Linked DNA regions of Simiduia agarivorans SA1 = DSM 21679. The protein of the gene in region 1 interacts with the protein of each later gene in a pairwise test. Links are inferred from orthologs where the notes say so. Each region holds a gene or a part of one and is shown in the gene's direction. Other genes may lie near its edges.

Region 1 (8,420 bases):
TATCCGGTAGAAATCCCTGGCGTGTCCAACCTGGAGTTTCTCAAGGCCTCAGTGGATGCTGTTCGCAAGGCCCGCGGCGAAGATGCTCTGAGTTCTGCCGATTTTCTGAAGCTTGCGCGTGCGGCCTGCAAACAGGTTAATCTGCCGGCTGAGTTTCTCAAGCGCGGCGTCAACGAAGGTTTTTCCGGCGGTGAGAAAAAGCGCAACGAAATCATGCAGATGATTTTGCTTGAGCCCAGCTTGTGTATTCTCGACGAAACCGACTCTGGTCTGGATATCGATGCGCTTAAAGTGGTGGCTGAAGGTGTTAACAGTCAGCGCAGTGAGCAGCGTGCGTTTGTTGTGGTCACGCACTACCAGCGTCTGCTGGATTACATCAAACCAGACTATGTTCATGTATTGGCGGATGGAAAAATTGTCCGCAGTGGTGGTCCTGAGCTCGCCAAAGAGCTGGAAGCTCAGGGCTATAGCTGGTTGGCAGGGCACGAGGTAAGCGCCTGATGAGTAATTGGCTTAACCAGGTGCTTGACCGGCCCGCTGTGGAAGACGGTCTTCAGGTTCAGCGTGCTCGCGCGCGGGAAGCGTTAAGCGTTGCCCGCTGGCCGGGGCGTAAAGTGGAAGACTGGCGCTACACGCCCGTGCGCGCGCTGGAGAAATCGGCATTTGTGCAGGCAACGTTGCCCGCTGAACCGGCACCCGCGATCGGAAATCTGGAGACGCTGGATATTGTGCTGCGCGATGGCATGCCAATCCTGCCCGAGGGATTGCCAGAAGGTGTGAGTATTGCCTTCTTGTCAGATGCCAAGGCCGTTTCCCTGTTTGGCAGCGTCAAGCCCGAGCGCCATTTATTCGGCCTGGTTAACGACCTCTTGGCAACCACCGGTGTGTATATCGAGGTGGCGGCCGGCGTCGAAGTCGAGCGGCCGTTGCGGGTGGTATATCAGGCTGGCGAGGGTGAGCAGGTTCAGCAGCGTGTGCTGGTGAAGTTGGCTGCCGGTGCCCGTGCCACCGTGATTGAACACAGTGAGTCCGCGGTTGAAAGTTTTACTTGCGCCTATGCGGAGTATCTGCTGGAGGAATCAGCACACCTCGAACACTACCGTTTCGTTCTGAACGGTGGTGCGGCGCTGCACATTGGCGGTTGTCATTTTTCACTGGCCGGTAAAAGCGAACTCAATTCCACTTTGGTGGGTTTCGGATCCGACTTGTCCCGTCTGGACGTGGACGTGATCCACGCAGGCCAGTTTGCCACGGCTGCCATGAATGCAATTTATTTATTGGATGGCAGCGAATTGTTCGACCTCCATACCACCATTGAGCACGCATCGCCCAATGGGACCACGGAAGAAAATGTTCGCGGTATCGTGGCGGATAAGGCGCGTGCGGTTTTCAATGGTCGCATTCACATTCATCGCGATGCACAAAAAACCCTGGCTGAATTGAATAACCGCAATCTGCTTTTGTCCGAGGGCGCGGAGGTCAATACCAAGCCCGAGCTCGAAATCTACGCCGACGATGTACGCTGTGCGCACGGTGCCACCATTGCCGAAACTGACAAGCAGGCGCTTTATTATTTGCAGAGCCGAGGAATCAGCAAGGCGCAAGCACAGATCATGCTCAACTTCGGATTTATCAATGAGCTGGTGGATGCAATGCCTAACGCCGCGCTAGCAGAATGGTTGCGGCCTCGTTTGCGCGAGCGTTTCGCGAGGATGGAAGCGCAATGAGTTTTGATGTAGAAGCCGTCAGGGCGCAGTTTCCGATACTGTCCCGCCGGATTGATGGCAATCCTTTGGTGTATCTGGACAACGCTGCCACCACCCAAAAACCCCAGTGTGTGATTGATGCGCTGGTGGACTACTACACTCAATGTAATTCCAATGTGCACCGCGGGGCACATCGCCTTGCCGACGAGGCAACTACCCGGTTTGAAGCGGCGCGTGATCAGGTGGCCCGGTTTATCAATGCCGGTCAGCGCGAGGAAGTCATCTGGACCAGCGGTACTACCGAAGCGATCAATATTGTGGCACACGGGCTGGCGCAGCAATTGTCTGCTGGTGACGAAGTGGTCGCGACCGAGTTGGAGCACCATGCCAACCTGGTGACCTGGCAGCAGGCGTGTGCCAAAGCTGGTGCCACGCTTAACATCGCGCCCATATTCGATACTGGCGAATTGGACCAGCATGCTTTTGCTGCCTGCCTCAGTAACCGCACCCGGTTGGTTGCGTTTCCCCATGTGTCCAACTCGCTGGGTACTGTGAATCCCGTCGGGACCATGGTGGCTAAAGTGCGCGAGCTGGCCCCGCGCGCGCTGGTGTTGGTGGATGGCGCGCAAGGTGTCGCCCACGGCGGTGTTGACGTGCAGGCATTGGGGTGTGACTTTTACGCATTTTCCGGGCACAAATTGTTTGGCCCCACCGGGGTTGGTGTGTTGTGGGGGCGTGAATCGATTCTGGCTGAATGGCCGGTGTGGCAAACCGGTGGTGAAATGATCAGTAGCGTGAGCTATCAGTCTGCCGAGTGGAATCGGTTGCCTTACCGGCTGGAAGCGGGTACGCCCAATATTGCCGGTGTTATCGGGTTGGGAGAGGCGGTGCGGTGGTTCGGTGAGTTGGATCTGGCCGGCCTTCAATCCCATGAGGCAGCATTGCTGGCGAGGGCGGAAGCACTGGCCACTGATTTTGACGGTTTACGGGTTGTGGGCACTGCACCGCAAAAAGCCGGTGTGCTCAGTTTCCTGATGGACGGCGGGCACCCGGCCGATGTGGGATTCCTGTTGGATCGACAGGGTATCGCCATCCGCACCGGCCATCACTGTGCCGAGCCTCTGATGAACCGTTTGGGTGTGCCGGGGACGGCGCGTGCGTCTTTTTCTATATACAATCGGCTTGACGAAGTGGATGCGCTTTTCGCGGCGCTCGACAAAGTCAGGTTTATGCTGGCGTGAGGTAATACAGTGAGTGTTGCGACGTTTGATCCCAATGCCCCCGTTATATCAGTAACCGACAAGGCGGCCCGCCACTTTGTCAGCAAGCTGCAATCGCAGGGTGGCAAGCTGGTCCGCTTGTCGATAAAGAACAGCGGATGCACCGGTTTTGCCTATGTACTGGATACCGTGGAATCCGCCGAGCCCGGTGATCATCTGGTGCAGGTGTCGCCTGAATTGCAGCTGGCTGTCAGCCCGGAAGCTGTTCCGGTGATTCGCGGCACGGAAATCGATATGGCCATTGAGGGGGTGAATCGCGTCATCAAGTACCACAACCCCAATGTGGTGGCTGAGTGCGGTTGTGGTGAAAGCTTTTCGGTGCAGGAATAATGCAGCAGCAAATGGTGGTAACCCGCCGGCAGACGCCTGCGCGCAGAGTGCCGTCTGGCGTGCCGGTAGACATTCCGGAAGGCGAGTTCGTCAATATCCGGCAAAGCCTGGGCGGTAACTACACGGTTACCTGGCAGGGCAATATGTTGCGCATTGACGGGACGGATGCCGACGCCATTGGCTGTGAGCCGGAGAAGCTCGATTTTACCGATGATGGATCCGGTCGGGTCCAGGAAGCACAGGTGTGGGCGGCGCTGGAGACCATTTACGACCCCGAAATACCCATTAATCTTGTCTCGCTCGGCCTGATTTATAAGGTCGAAGTAGAAGGGGGGCAAGTGAGTATCGATATGACGCTGACGGCCCCTGGCTGCGGTATGGGGCCTGTCTTGGTGAGCGACGTGGAGTACCGCGTCGGCAAGGTGCCAAACGTGGCGAAGGTGGTGGTCAATCTGGTGTTTGATCCGCCCTGGTCGCGCGAGATGATGAGCGAAGAGGCTCAGCTGGAAGCCGGCCTGTTTTTTTAATTCTGGATAGACACTGTCATGACCCTGCCCGCTGTAGACGACATACTGGAAGACCTGGCGTTTTTCGACGATTGGGAAGAGCGCTACAAATACATCATTGATCTGGGTAAGGCCTTGCCTGTGATGTGCGACGCGCTGAAGACCCCCGAGCGCCTGGTCAAAGGCTGCCAGTCCAATGTGTGGATAGAACCACGGGTTGAAGCGGGCAAATTACAGTTCCTGGCAGACAGCGACGCGGTGATCGTCCGCGGGCTGGTGGCGCTGGTGCTGGCGGCTTATAACGACCGGGCCCCGGCCGAGATCCTCGCGTTTGATATCGATGGCTACTTTGCCCGACTCGATCTGGAGCGGCACCTGAGTCCGACCCGTGGCAATGGCCTGCGGGCCATGGTGGCCCGGATCAAAACCCTGGCGGCGGCCGCTGCGTAGAATCTGACCCCATCCATACAAAATCCCCAGAAACCCGCGTATAATCGGCGGGTTTTTAGTATGGGAAAGCTGTAAATCGCGAGTTTATGGCGTTTTCCGCAATTTCCAACAAACTGAAGTCTATTTCGGAGTTTTAAATGGCCGTTGAACGTACCCTGTCCATCATCAAGCCAGATGCTGTAGCCAAGAATGTAATCGGTGAGATCTACACCCGTTTCGAGAAGGCTGGCCTGAAAGTGGTGGCCTCCAAGATGAAACACCTGTCCAAAGCTGAAGCTGAAGGCTTCTACGCCGAGCACAAAGAGCGCGGTTTCTTTGCTGACCTGGTGGCCTTCATGACCTCTGGTCCTGTCATGGTGCAGGTGCTGGAAGGTGAAGGTGCGGTGTTGAAAAACCGTGAGCTGATGGGTGCAACCAACCCCAAAGAAGCGGCGGCCGGCACCATTCGCGCGGATTTTGCAGAGAGCATCGATGCGAACGCCGTTCACGGTTCTGACTCTACAACCTCTGCTGCGCGTGAAGTTGCCTATTTCTTCGCCGTAACTGAAATCTGCCCACGCTAATCGCGGGTAGTCGTTGAGGTGAATCCCATGGTTGAAGTGCAGGAAGTCGCAAGCGTACCGGCAAAAACGAATTTGCTGGGTTTGTCGCAATCGAAAATGGAAGCGTTTTTTGAGTCCATTGGCGAAAAGCGCTTCCGTGCCCAACAGGTATTGAAATGGATTCACCAGCTGGGAGTGGTCGACTTTGACGAGATGACCAATATCAGCAAGGATCTCCGCAACAAGTTGAAAGATGTTGCGGAGATTCGTTTCCCCGAAGTCATGAAGCAGCTTGACTCGGTGGACGGTACCCGCAAATTCCTTATCAAGGTTGAAGGTGGCAGTGCCGTTGAAACGGTGTTCATTCCGGACGGCGAGCGGGGCACCTTGTGTGTGTCATCACAAATCGGCTGTTCGCTCGACTGCAGTTTCTGCGCCACCGGAAAGCAGGGCTTCAATCGCGATCTGACCGCCGCTGAGATTATCGCGCAGGTTTGGATTGCGGCTAAATCCTTTGGTCAGTTGGGCGTAAATGGCCCGCGTAAAGTGACCAACGTTGTGTTGATGGGTATGGGCGAACCCTTGTTGAATTTCGACAATGTGGTGGATGCCATGAGCCTGATGATGCACGATAATTGTTATGGTATTTCGAAGCGTCGGGTGACGCTCAGTACGTCTGGTGTAGTGCCGGCGTTGGATCGCTTGGGCGAATACACCGATGCATGTCTTGCGATTTCCTTGCATGCGCCGAATGACGCACTGCGCAATGAATTGGTGCCAATTAACAAGAAATACCCGATTGCGATGTTACTCGACTCGGCCAAGCGCTACATTGAGCAGCTGCCGGATACCCATCGCAAAATAACCATCGAATATACCCTGATCGATCATGTGAATGATCGGCCAGAGCATGCGCATGAACTGGCTGAATTGTTACGCGACGTGCCGGTCAAGATCAACCTGATTCCATTCAACCCTTTCAGTCAGTCGGATTACAAGCGCGTGAGCAACAATGCCTTGCGCCGGTTCCAGACCATCCTGATTGAATCGGGTTATGTCACCACGGTACGTACCACGCGTGGCGACGATATTGACGCTGCCTGCGGTCAGTTGGCCGGTAGCGTAAATGATTTGACCCGGCGGGCGGAACGCTATCGCCGGCAGATGGCGCAGCAGGAAGAAGCTGTGAGAATTGTAGGAAACTAGCCGGAGTGTACATGCAAAAAGCAATGTTTTTCGCGGTCCTGGTGTTGGCTCTGTCGGGCTGCATTACCACCATGGAAAAGGATGTTTCCAAGCCAAACCCGGAAAAGGCGTTGGCGACGCACGTCAAGCTGGGGTTGGGCTACATTGGCGAGAAAAATCTTGATTCCGCACGCTTTCATTTGAATAAGGCGTACGAGCTGGATTCAGACGATCCGGGCATGCTGAATGGCCGGGGCTTGTTGTACCAGTTGGAAGGCGAGCCGGAATTGGCTGAAAAGCACTTTAAGCAGGCCTTGCGCAAGAATCCCTCTTTTACGCAGGCCAGATTGAATTACGCTACCTTCCTGTTCAACCATGACCGGTTTCAGGAGGCCTATGACCACTATCAGAAGGCCAGTGAAGACCTGAACTATGAGCGCCGGGCCGTGTGTTTGTATGGCGTTGGTGTGTCCGCGTTAAAGCTGGATCGCGAGGAGCGAGCTGTCGCTGCGTTTGAACACGCTGTACTGCTGCAACCCTCTTTGGCCGCGGCGCATCTGGAGCTGGCCGAGTATCATTTAAAAGAGAAGCGGTACGCGGAAGCCAAGCGTTCGTTAAACCAATTTGAACGTTATGCAAAAGCGTCATCTAGAAGTCTCTGGGTGGGTATCCAGATCGAGCGGATTTTCGGTAACAAGGACAAAGAGGCCAGTCAGGCGTTGTCGCTGAAGAATCTGTTTCCCTACAGCAAGGAATATCTGGAATATAAGAAAAGCAAGGAAAGCCGTTAAACCCAACAATAAAAACCACTACGGCCAAGACCATGATCAATCAAAATACGCCTGAGGCGGGAGATAACGCGAATCCCGCTGAGGCATTGCTAAGTCCGGGCGCGGCATTACAGCAGGCGCGAGAGAGCAAGTCACTGTCGCTGGAGACGGTGGCTAATGTATTGCGTATCAGTCGCGCCAAGCTGCAAGCGCTGGAATCCGATCAATATGCGGATATGCCTGCGGAGGCATTTGTGCGGGGCTATATCCGCGCTTACTGCAAGCTGGTTGGGTTGGACGAGGCTGAGATGATCGGTCGATACGAGGAATTCCTTGCCGCCAACCGCGAGGTGAGTCAGCTGGTGGAATCGCCACAGGTGACACCGGCGCAAATGTTTAAACCGGTGCTTGCACGGTTCTGGTTTGTGCCCTTTATATTGGTGGTACTGGTTGCAGGGTGGTTTTGGCTGCAACCAGAGCAGGCTCGTATGGACGAGAACAGGCCCGCACCGGTGTCAGCTCAAGTCGCAGTGCCGGATAGTGCGCAATCATCAGGCCCGGACGTGACGGTGTCGGCCGATGGGGCTGCACCGTTGGAAGATAAGGCGCCGGTCCTGCCGGATGAACGTCCACAGGGGGTTGAGCCCGCACAAACGCAAACGCCAGTGGTTACTCGCGATGCGGTAGAGCGCGATCCGACAGTTATTGGTGATGTACTCACAGTGGTATTTTCGGAAGAGTGCTGGTTTGAAGTCAGTGACGCAAAAGGCGACGTGCTGGCCGCAGATCTCAAGCAATCAGGCGACCGTGTGGAGTTGCGGGGCACCGCGCCGTTTAATGTGATGTTAGGTAACGCCAGGGCGGCCAGCGTGGTATTAAACGGACGTCCGGTGGATACCACGCCAAACGGCGCCAATCGCGCGTTGCGAATACAGGTTGAATAGTTGAGCCAGGGCTCAGGCGAGTAGTATATGCATTTTGAATCTCCCATTAAGCGTCGGAAATCCCGCCAGATCATGGTTGGCAATGTCCCCGTGGGCGGTGATGCACCGATTTCCATTCAGAGCATGACCAATACGGAAACCACCGATGTGCAGGCGACCGTTGCGCAGATTCAGCGTCTTGCGCAGGCCGGAGCTGATATCGTGCGGGTGTCTGTTCCCAGTATGGAAGCGGCGGAGGCTTTCGGTTTGATTCGAAAGCAGTCGCCTGTGCCACTCGTGGCAGATATCCACTTTGATTATCGTATCGCGCTGCGGGTGGCTGACCTGGGCGTTGATTGCTTGCGCATAAATCCGGGCAATATCGGTCGGGAAAAGCGCATTGAGGCTGTTGTTTCCAAAGCCAAGGATCTTGGCATTCCCATTCGCATTGGCGTGAATGCGGGGTCGTTGGAAAAAGATTTGCAGAAAAAGTACGGTGAACCTACGCCCGACGCGTTGGTGGAGTCTGCGCTGCGTCATGTTGAGTTCCTGGATCGCTACGATTTTCAGGACTTTAAAGTCAGCGTTAAAGCCTCTGACGTATTCATGGCCGTTGCGGCGTATCGCAAATTGGCCACTCAGATAGAACAGCCATTGCATCTCGGTATAACAGAAGCCGGTGGTTTCCGGTCTGGTACGGTAAAGTCCTCCATTGGACTGGGCTTGCT
Region 2 (2,937 bases), 300 kb from region 1 along the record:
AGTGATCAGGAAATCCGTTATCGCCAACGTTACGTGGATCTGATTGTGAATCCGGAAGTGCGCGATGTGTTCCGCACCCGCACCAAGGTGATCGGCTTTATCCGCAATTACCTGAATCAGCAGGACTTCATGGAAGTGGAAACGCCCATGCTGCACGTGATTCCCGGCGGTGCCTCGGCGCGCCCGTTTGTGACCCATCACAATGCGTTGGATGTGGATATGTTCCTGCGCATTGCGCCTGAACTGTATCTGAAGCGTCTGGTGGTTGGCGGGTTTGAGCGGGTGTACGAAATTAACCGCAATTTCCGCAACGAAGGTTTGTCTACCCGGCACAACCCGGAATTCACCATGCTGGAGTTCTACCAGGCTTACGCGGATTACAAAGACCTGATGGACCTCACCGAAGATATGCTGCGCAAGCTGGCCATTGAAGTGTTGGGTTCAACTGCGTTTGAGTATCAGGGCACGGCGTTTGATTTTGCCCAGCCGTTCGACCGTATTTCCGTGGTTGACGCCATTCTGAAATACAATGCCGGCATTGAACGCGCGCAGCTCGAAGATATGGAGCAGGCAACCGCTATCGCCAATAAACTGGGTATCGACGTTAAGCCAACCTGGGGATTGGGTAAGGTACAGATCGAAATCTTTGAAGAAACCGCTGAGCACAAACTGATCCAGCCGACGTTCATCACTGAGTACCCCGCCGAAGTGTCGCCGCTGGCGCGTCGCAACGACGACAATCCGTTTGTCACCGATCGGTTTGAATTTTTCGTGGGCGGCCGTGAAATCGCCAATGGCTTCTCGGAGTTAAACGACGCTGAGGATCAGGCCGATCGTTTCATGCAGCAGGTGCAGGAAAAGGATGCGGGCGATGATGAGGCCATGCATTACGATGCCGACTATGTGCGTGCGCTGGAGTATGGCTTGCCACCGACAGCGGGCGAGGGCATTGGCATCGACCGCCTGGTGATGCTGCTGACAAACTCGCCCTCGATTCGTGACGTGTTGCTGTTTCCGCACATGCGACCCGAGTAACAAAAAGGCCGCTCTGCGGCCTTTTTTGTTTGACGCTAACTAAAGAGGTTAACGTTTTGGCCACCATTGTCGAACAACTGGATGCCGGCTGGCGCGCTGTTTTTGAGCAGGAGCTGGCCAAACCTTACATGCAATCGCTGAGGGACTTTCTTAAAACCCGTAAGCGGTCGGGTGCTGAGATCTATCCGCCGGATGCGCTGTGGTTTAATGCGTTTCTGACAACACCGCTGGCAGACGTAAAGGTCGTGATTGTCGGGCAGGACCCTTACCATGGCCCCGGCCAGGCCCATGGCCTCAGCTTCAGTGTGCCGGTGGGTCAGGCCTTGCCGCCCAGTCTGAAAAACATCTACAAAGAACTCTATGCAGCGCCGGCGGAATACCCCGATGGCGACCTGAGCCATTGGGCCAGACAAGGTGTATTGCTGTTGAATGCATCGCTCACGGTAGAGCAGGGGCAGGCTGCCAGTCATGCCGGCAAAGGCTGGGAGCAGTTCACTGCCGCTTGTCTGCAGGCGGTCAATCGGCAGTGTGAGCATGTGGTGTTTCTGGCCTGGGGGCGATTTGCTCACAAGGTGTGCGAATCGATAGATGCCAAACGTCATCGGGTGATTAAAACGTCACACCCGAGCCCCTTGGGTGCAACCAAGGCGGGTCGTGATTTTGTCGCGTTTTTGGGCTCGGATTGCTTTGGCGAAGCCAACCGTCAGCTGAGCCAGTGGGGCAAGCCAACCGTGGCGTGGCGGCGGTAATTTATTGCAGCATGGCCATGGCGGCTTCCATTTCGGCACTCAGATCGTCTGCTTCGGCGCTTTCCATGTCGGAGTCCAGCCCGAGGCGGGCAAAGGCTTTGACAGTGCCATAATCGACCTGTGCCAATGCGTGTGAACTGCCCATATAGCTTTGCAGCATGGCCACTGTTACCAGATCGGCATAGTCAGCTTCCGGTGCTTCACGGGCAAAATTCATGTGTTGGCTGGGCACTTTCTGAATCGCTTCGGGGAAGCCCCAGTGGGCGAGGATTCTATCGCCCAATGTGCCCTGTAATTGTTCTACCACTGTATCCAGCGTAAAACTGTCTTTCAGCAGCGAAGGGTGCTCTTCTGCGTAGGTCAGAATGGGCAGAACGCCGATTTTGTGCGTCAGGCCAGCCAGGGTCGCCTGATCGGGCCGTAACCGGGTGCGGTGCTTACACAGCACGTGGCAGATGCCAGCGATTTCACTCGAGCGGGTCCACACTTCTCTCAGGCGCCGGTCTATCAGATCGCTGGTGGCCTGGAACATCTGCGACATGGCGAGGCCCGTGGCAATATTGCAGGTGTACTCGATACCCAATCTCGCCAGTGCCATTTTCAGGTCAGTGATTTCTTTTGAGCCTCTGAGCAGTGGGCTGTTTGCCACTTTAATCAGGCGGGCGGTAAGTGCTGCGTCGGAGCCTATGACTTTGCCCAGCTGGTCGATCGAGGCGTCTGGGTCCTCGGCGACCTCCCGTACGCGCAAGGCGACCTCTGGCAGCGTTGGTAGCACCAGTTGATCTTTCTCGAGTGCGGTGATGATGTCTTGGCTGACTTTCTCGACCAGCTGGCTCATGCAGGCGTCCTTGTTAAATCTGACTATGACTCATTGTTTATAGCATAGGGAGGCTGAATGGGCCTGAGTATTTTATCGCCTGCTTGAAGTATGGTGTCTTCAGTGAGGGCGTCCGTGCGGACCTCCGCAAAGGCAAGCCATTGATTGGCCTCCGCCCGGTGTTGCTTGATGATCTTGCCTGAGGGGATTCCCTGTGTATCGGTAAGTACATCGGTTTCAGGCTGGCTTTCGCCAGATAGCAGCACGCACCGGGTTTTCAGCTTGGCCTTGTACTCCATGCGGGCAATGATTTCCTGACCGATGTAGCAGCCTTTT
Region 3 (2,932 bases), 2.0 Mb from region 1 along the record:
CCATTGGGCCTGATTCAGGCCCTTCGAACCGCACAGCCGACCACACAACACACCCTGCAGATCGGTCGGGCTGGCCAGGGATTTAGCCACCAGCAACTGATCGGCAAAACCGTCAAAACCGGGCATGGCGGGGGCGGGTACATCAGACATAACGGGGTCCTGCATCGGGTGAATAGCGTGATTTGCCGCCATGCTACCAGAAGCCGCCACGCTGAACAGACGCCAGTGCCTGGCCCGTTAGCCCAAAAGCACCAAAAAAGCTTTATTTTTCGGGCACATGCCTCACATGAGTGAGAAATTACTTGAACACTTGTTGACCCCCGCCAACGGGCTGCATATAGTTATTCGTCAAAAGGTACCACCAAACTCCCTACATCATGGCCGAATCTCAATACGCGCAACTGGAAAGCAAGCTCAATCAGCTCATCGAGCTGTGCCAGCGGCTGGACAAAGAAAATGCCGCGCTCAAGGCCCGCGAGGCCACCTGGCAACAGGAGAAGCTGCGGCTGGTCGAGAAAAACGAACTGGCCCGCAGCCGGGTGGAGGCCATGATCAAGCGTCTGAAAAGCCTGGAGTCAGAGGGATAAGCATGAGCAAGCCCCCCGCCAATGCCGTCGTTGTGCGCATATTGGACCGCGAATATCAGGTGGCTTGTCCACCGGAAGAGCGCGATGCGCTGTCTTCCGCTGCCCGGCAACTGGATGAACGCATGCGCGCGATCCGCGCCTCCGGCCATGTGATCGGCCTCGAGCGCATTGCCGTGATGGCGGCCCTGAACCTGAGCCACGAATTATTGGTGGCAGGTAAATCTGGCAACGCCGCACCCGCACAAGACCTGCACCCGCTGATCAGCCGGTTGGATAAAACCCTGGCGCAACTTGACGCGGAATAAATTTCCTTCGATAAGTCAAGATTGTTTTTGCGGGCCTCGGGGTTACAATAAAGCCCTCCCTGAGGTGTTCGTTTGTCCGGCAAGTCCTCGAGCCGATAAATTTATACCCGGCGGCGTCTAGCTGGTGTTGGTGTGCATGTCCGCGCGTCGGAAAGCCTGATTCACCACAGATTCCGCCACCTTGAACCATCGGGTTCAAGGCCAAGCCGGCTACGGCACACTCGGGGTCCTACTTTATCTATGACTGCCTATTCCGATCAGATTCACGCCCAACGCCAATCGCTCCGACGCGAATTGCGTGCGCGCCGACGCGCCTTGCCCCAGCGCCAGCAAAAAAGCGCGGCACTTGCGCTGGCCGAACACCTGCACAAGCATCTCTGGTTCGCGCGCGCCAAACACGTGGCATTTTATTTGCCCGCCGATGGCGAATTGGACCCGCGGCCATTGCTCAACCTGGCACTGGCGGCCGGCAAGCATTGTTACCTGCCCGTAGTGCAGAAAAATGGCCGGTTGCACTTCCGGCGCTACCGCCCCGGCACAATGTTGCGCGCCAACCGCTTTGGCATTCCCGAACCCACAGCGAGCGCACCGCAACGTCAGCCCTGGCTGCTGCAGCTGGTTTTACTGCCGTTGGTGGGTTTTGACCTGTGCGGCGGCCGCCTGGGCATGGGCGGCGGTTATTACGACCGCACCTTCTGCCACAGACCGGGCCATCCGCGCCCCCAAGGCAAGCGCATCGGCCTCGCGCACAGCTGCCAACAAGTGGTACGGCTGCCTGTGGCGTCCTGGGACGTGCCCTTGCACGCCATCGCGACTGAAGCGCGCCTTCACGCGGTCTGATTGCTGCCTATACTGACGACTAAGGGCTCGCGGCTAACAGCCGACATACTGAGCATGCCCTGTCGATTCTCCGGAGCAATTCATGACCTGGTTCCACAATCTTTCCTATCGCTGGAAAATCAGCCTGCCCATTGGCCTGCTATTGGTGCTCAATCTGATGGTGGGCATCAACGGCCTGATGATCAAAAACACGCTGGCCGGAGATGCAGAAGAGCTCGGCAACAAATACCTGAATGCGCTCGACCTCTTGTTGCAGGCCGACCGGGACATGTACCAGGCCCAGGCCGCCGAGCGAAGCCTGGTATTCCTGAGCGCCGACAACCCCAACTACGGGTCGCTGAATGAAAGCCTGAAGGAGAATCAGCAGCAGGCGCTCGACCGCGCGCTCCAGGCCAGCCAATTGTCACCCGCTATCGCACAAGTGGCACCGTCACAGGCCATCAGGGAGCTTCATGCCGATTGGGTCAGCGCATCGGCAAGCCTGCTGAGACAACGGGCGTTGCTGGAAGCGGGCGACCCAGCCCTGACCGCGCTCAGCTACGGTGACGTCGCCAAGCGGTTTTCCGACCTGCGCAGCAGACTCGACCAGGCCGGCGAGGCGCACCAGGCCGCAGTCACCCGGTTTGTCGCGCAAGCACAACAGGACGCCGATGATGCCGGCACGCATGCAACCGTCTTACTGGTGGTTGCCGGCGCCTTTGGCGCACTGGCCCTGTTTGTGCTCCCGCCCTTATTCACCCAGGGTCTGAACCAGATCAACGCCACCATGGCCGACATTGCGCGGGGTGAGGGCGATCTCACCAGCCGCACCCGGCTGAAAACCAAAGATGAACTGGGCAGCCTGTCTGCCAGCTTCAATTTGTTCATGGATAAACTGCAGAAAACCGTCGCCAGCGCCAAACACACAGCCGATGAAGTGCGCGCAGCCTCGGATAACATGCACACACTCGGTGACGCCAACCGCGCCACCATGTCCGCGCAGAACAATGCCATCCGGGCGTTGGTGGCCTCGGTTGCAGAGCTGTCAAAAACCGTGACCGAAATTGCCGAGAACACCAACCTCACCGCCGAGCAGGCACAAACCGCCAACAAGCTGACCAGTGATGGCTCCAGCACGGTGAATACCACCAAAGAACAGATTGCGTCGCTCGCCAAACTGGTGGAAAACACCTCGGAGTTGATCAGCAAAGTCCAGCAGCA

The links. The genes of interacting proteins can lie anywhere in the genome.
Region 2: the proteins of ndk (region 1) and ung interact in binary tests that used the Escherichia coli proteins (3 or more experiments, as listed by UniProt). The link is inferred for Simiduia agarivorans SA1 = DSM 21679 from one-to-one orthologs.
Region 3: the proteins of ndk (region 1) and M5M_RS13875 interact in binary tests that used the Escherichia coli proteins (3 or more experiments, as listed by UniProt). The link is inferred for Simiduia agarivorans SA1 = DSM 21679 from one-to-one orthologs.

What each region holds. Positions count from the first base shown.
Region 1 is NC_018868.3:1,045,313-1,053,732, reverse strand. What follows is about bases 3,144-6,122. They hold ndk (nucleoside-diphosphate kinase), read left to right. Parts: upstream 3,144-4,409; coding sequence 4,410-4,835; downstream 4,836-6,122. Other genes in these bases: pilW (type IV pilus biogenesis/stability protein PilW), read left to right, coding at 6,032-6,122; rlmN (dual-specificity RNA methyltransferase RlmN), read left to right, coding at 4,863-6,020; M5M_RS04725 (SufE family protein), read left to right, coding at 3,862-4,272; sufT (putative Fe-S cluster assembly protein SufT), read left to right, coding at 3,316-3,843; M5M_RS04735 (HesB/IscA family protein), read left to right, coding at 3,144-3,316. In the rest of the region: Fe-S cluster assembly ATPase SufC, read left to right, coding at 1-501; Fe-S cluster assembly protein SufD, read left to right, coding at 501-1,727; M5M_RS04740 (aminotransferase class V-fold PLP-dependent enzyme), read left to right, coding at 1,724-2,947; more of M5M_RS04735, read left to right, coding at 2,957-3,143; more of pilW, read left to right, coding at 6,123-6,790; M5M_RS04705 (RodZ domain-containing protein), read left to right, coding at 6,823-7,713; ispG (flavodoxin-dependent (E)-4-hydroxy-3-methylbut-2-enyl-diphosphate synthase), read left to right, coding at 7,741-8,420. UniProt on the Escherichia coli protein: Major role in the synthesis of nucleoside triphosphates other than ATP. The ATP gamma phosphate is transferred to the NDP beta phosphate via a ping-pong mechanism, using a phosphorylated active-site intermediate.
Region 2 is NC_018868.3:746,900-749,836, reverse strand. It holds ung (uracil-DNA glycosylase), read left to right. Parts: upstream 1-1,091; coding sequence 1,092-1,784; downstream 1,785-2,937. Other genes in the region: ygfZ (CAF17-like 4Fe-4S cluster assembly/insertion protein YgfZ), read right to left, coding at 2,646-2,937; M5M_RS03360 (HDOD domain-containing protein), read right to left, coding at 1,786-2,622; lysS (lysine--tRNA ligase), read left to right, coding at 1-1,035. UniProt on the Escherichia coli protein: Excises uracil residues from the DNA which can arise as a result of misincorporation of dUMP residues by DNA polymerase or due to deamination of cytosine.
Region 3 is NC_018868.3:3,080,701-3,083,632, reverse strand. It holds M5M_RS13875 (5-formyltetrahydrofolate cyclo-ligase), read left to right. Parts: upstream 1-1,132; coding sequence 1,133-1,732; downstream 1,733-2,932. Other genes in the region: M5M_RS13870 (methyl-accepting chemotaxis protein), read left to right, coding at 1,815-2,932; M5M_RS13880 (cell division protein ZapA), read left to right, coding at 590-892; M5M_RS13885 (TIGR02449 family protein), read left to right, coding at 378-587; M5M_RS13890 (UPF0149 family protein), read right to left, coding at 1-150. UniProt on the Escherichia coli protein: Involved in the removal of 5-formyltetrahydrofolate.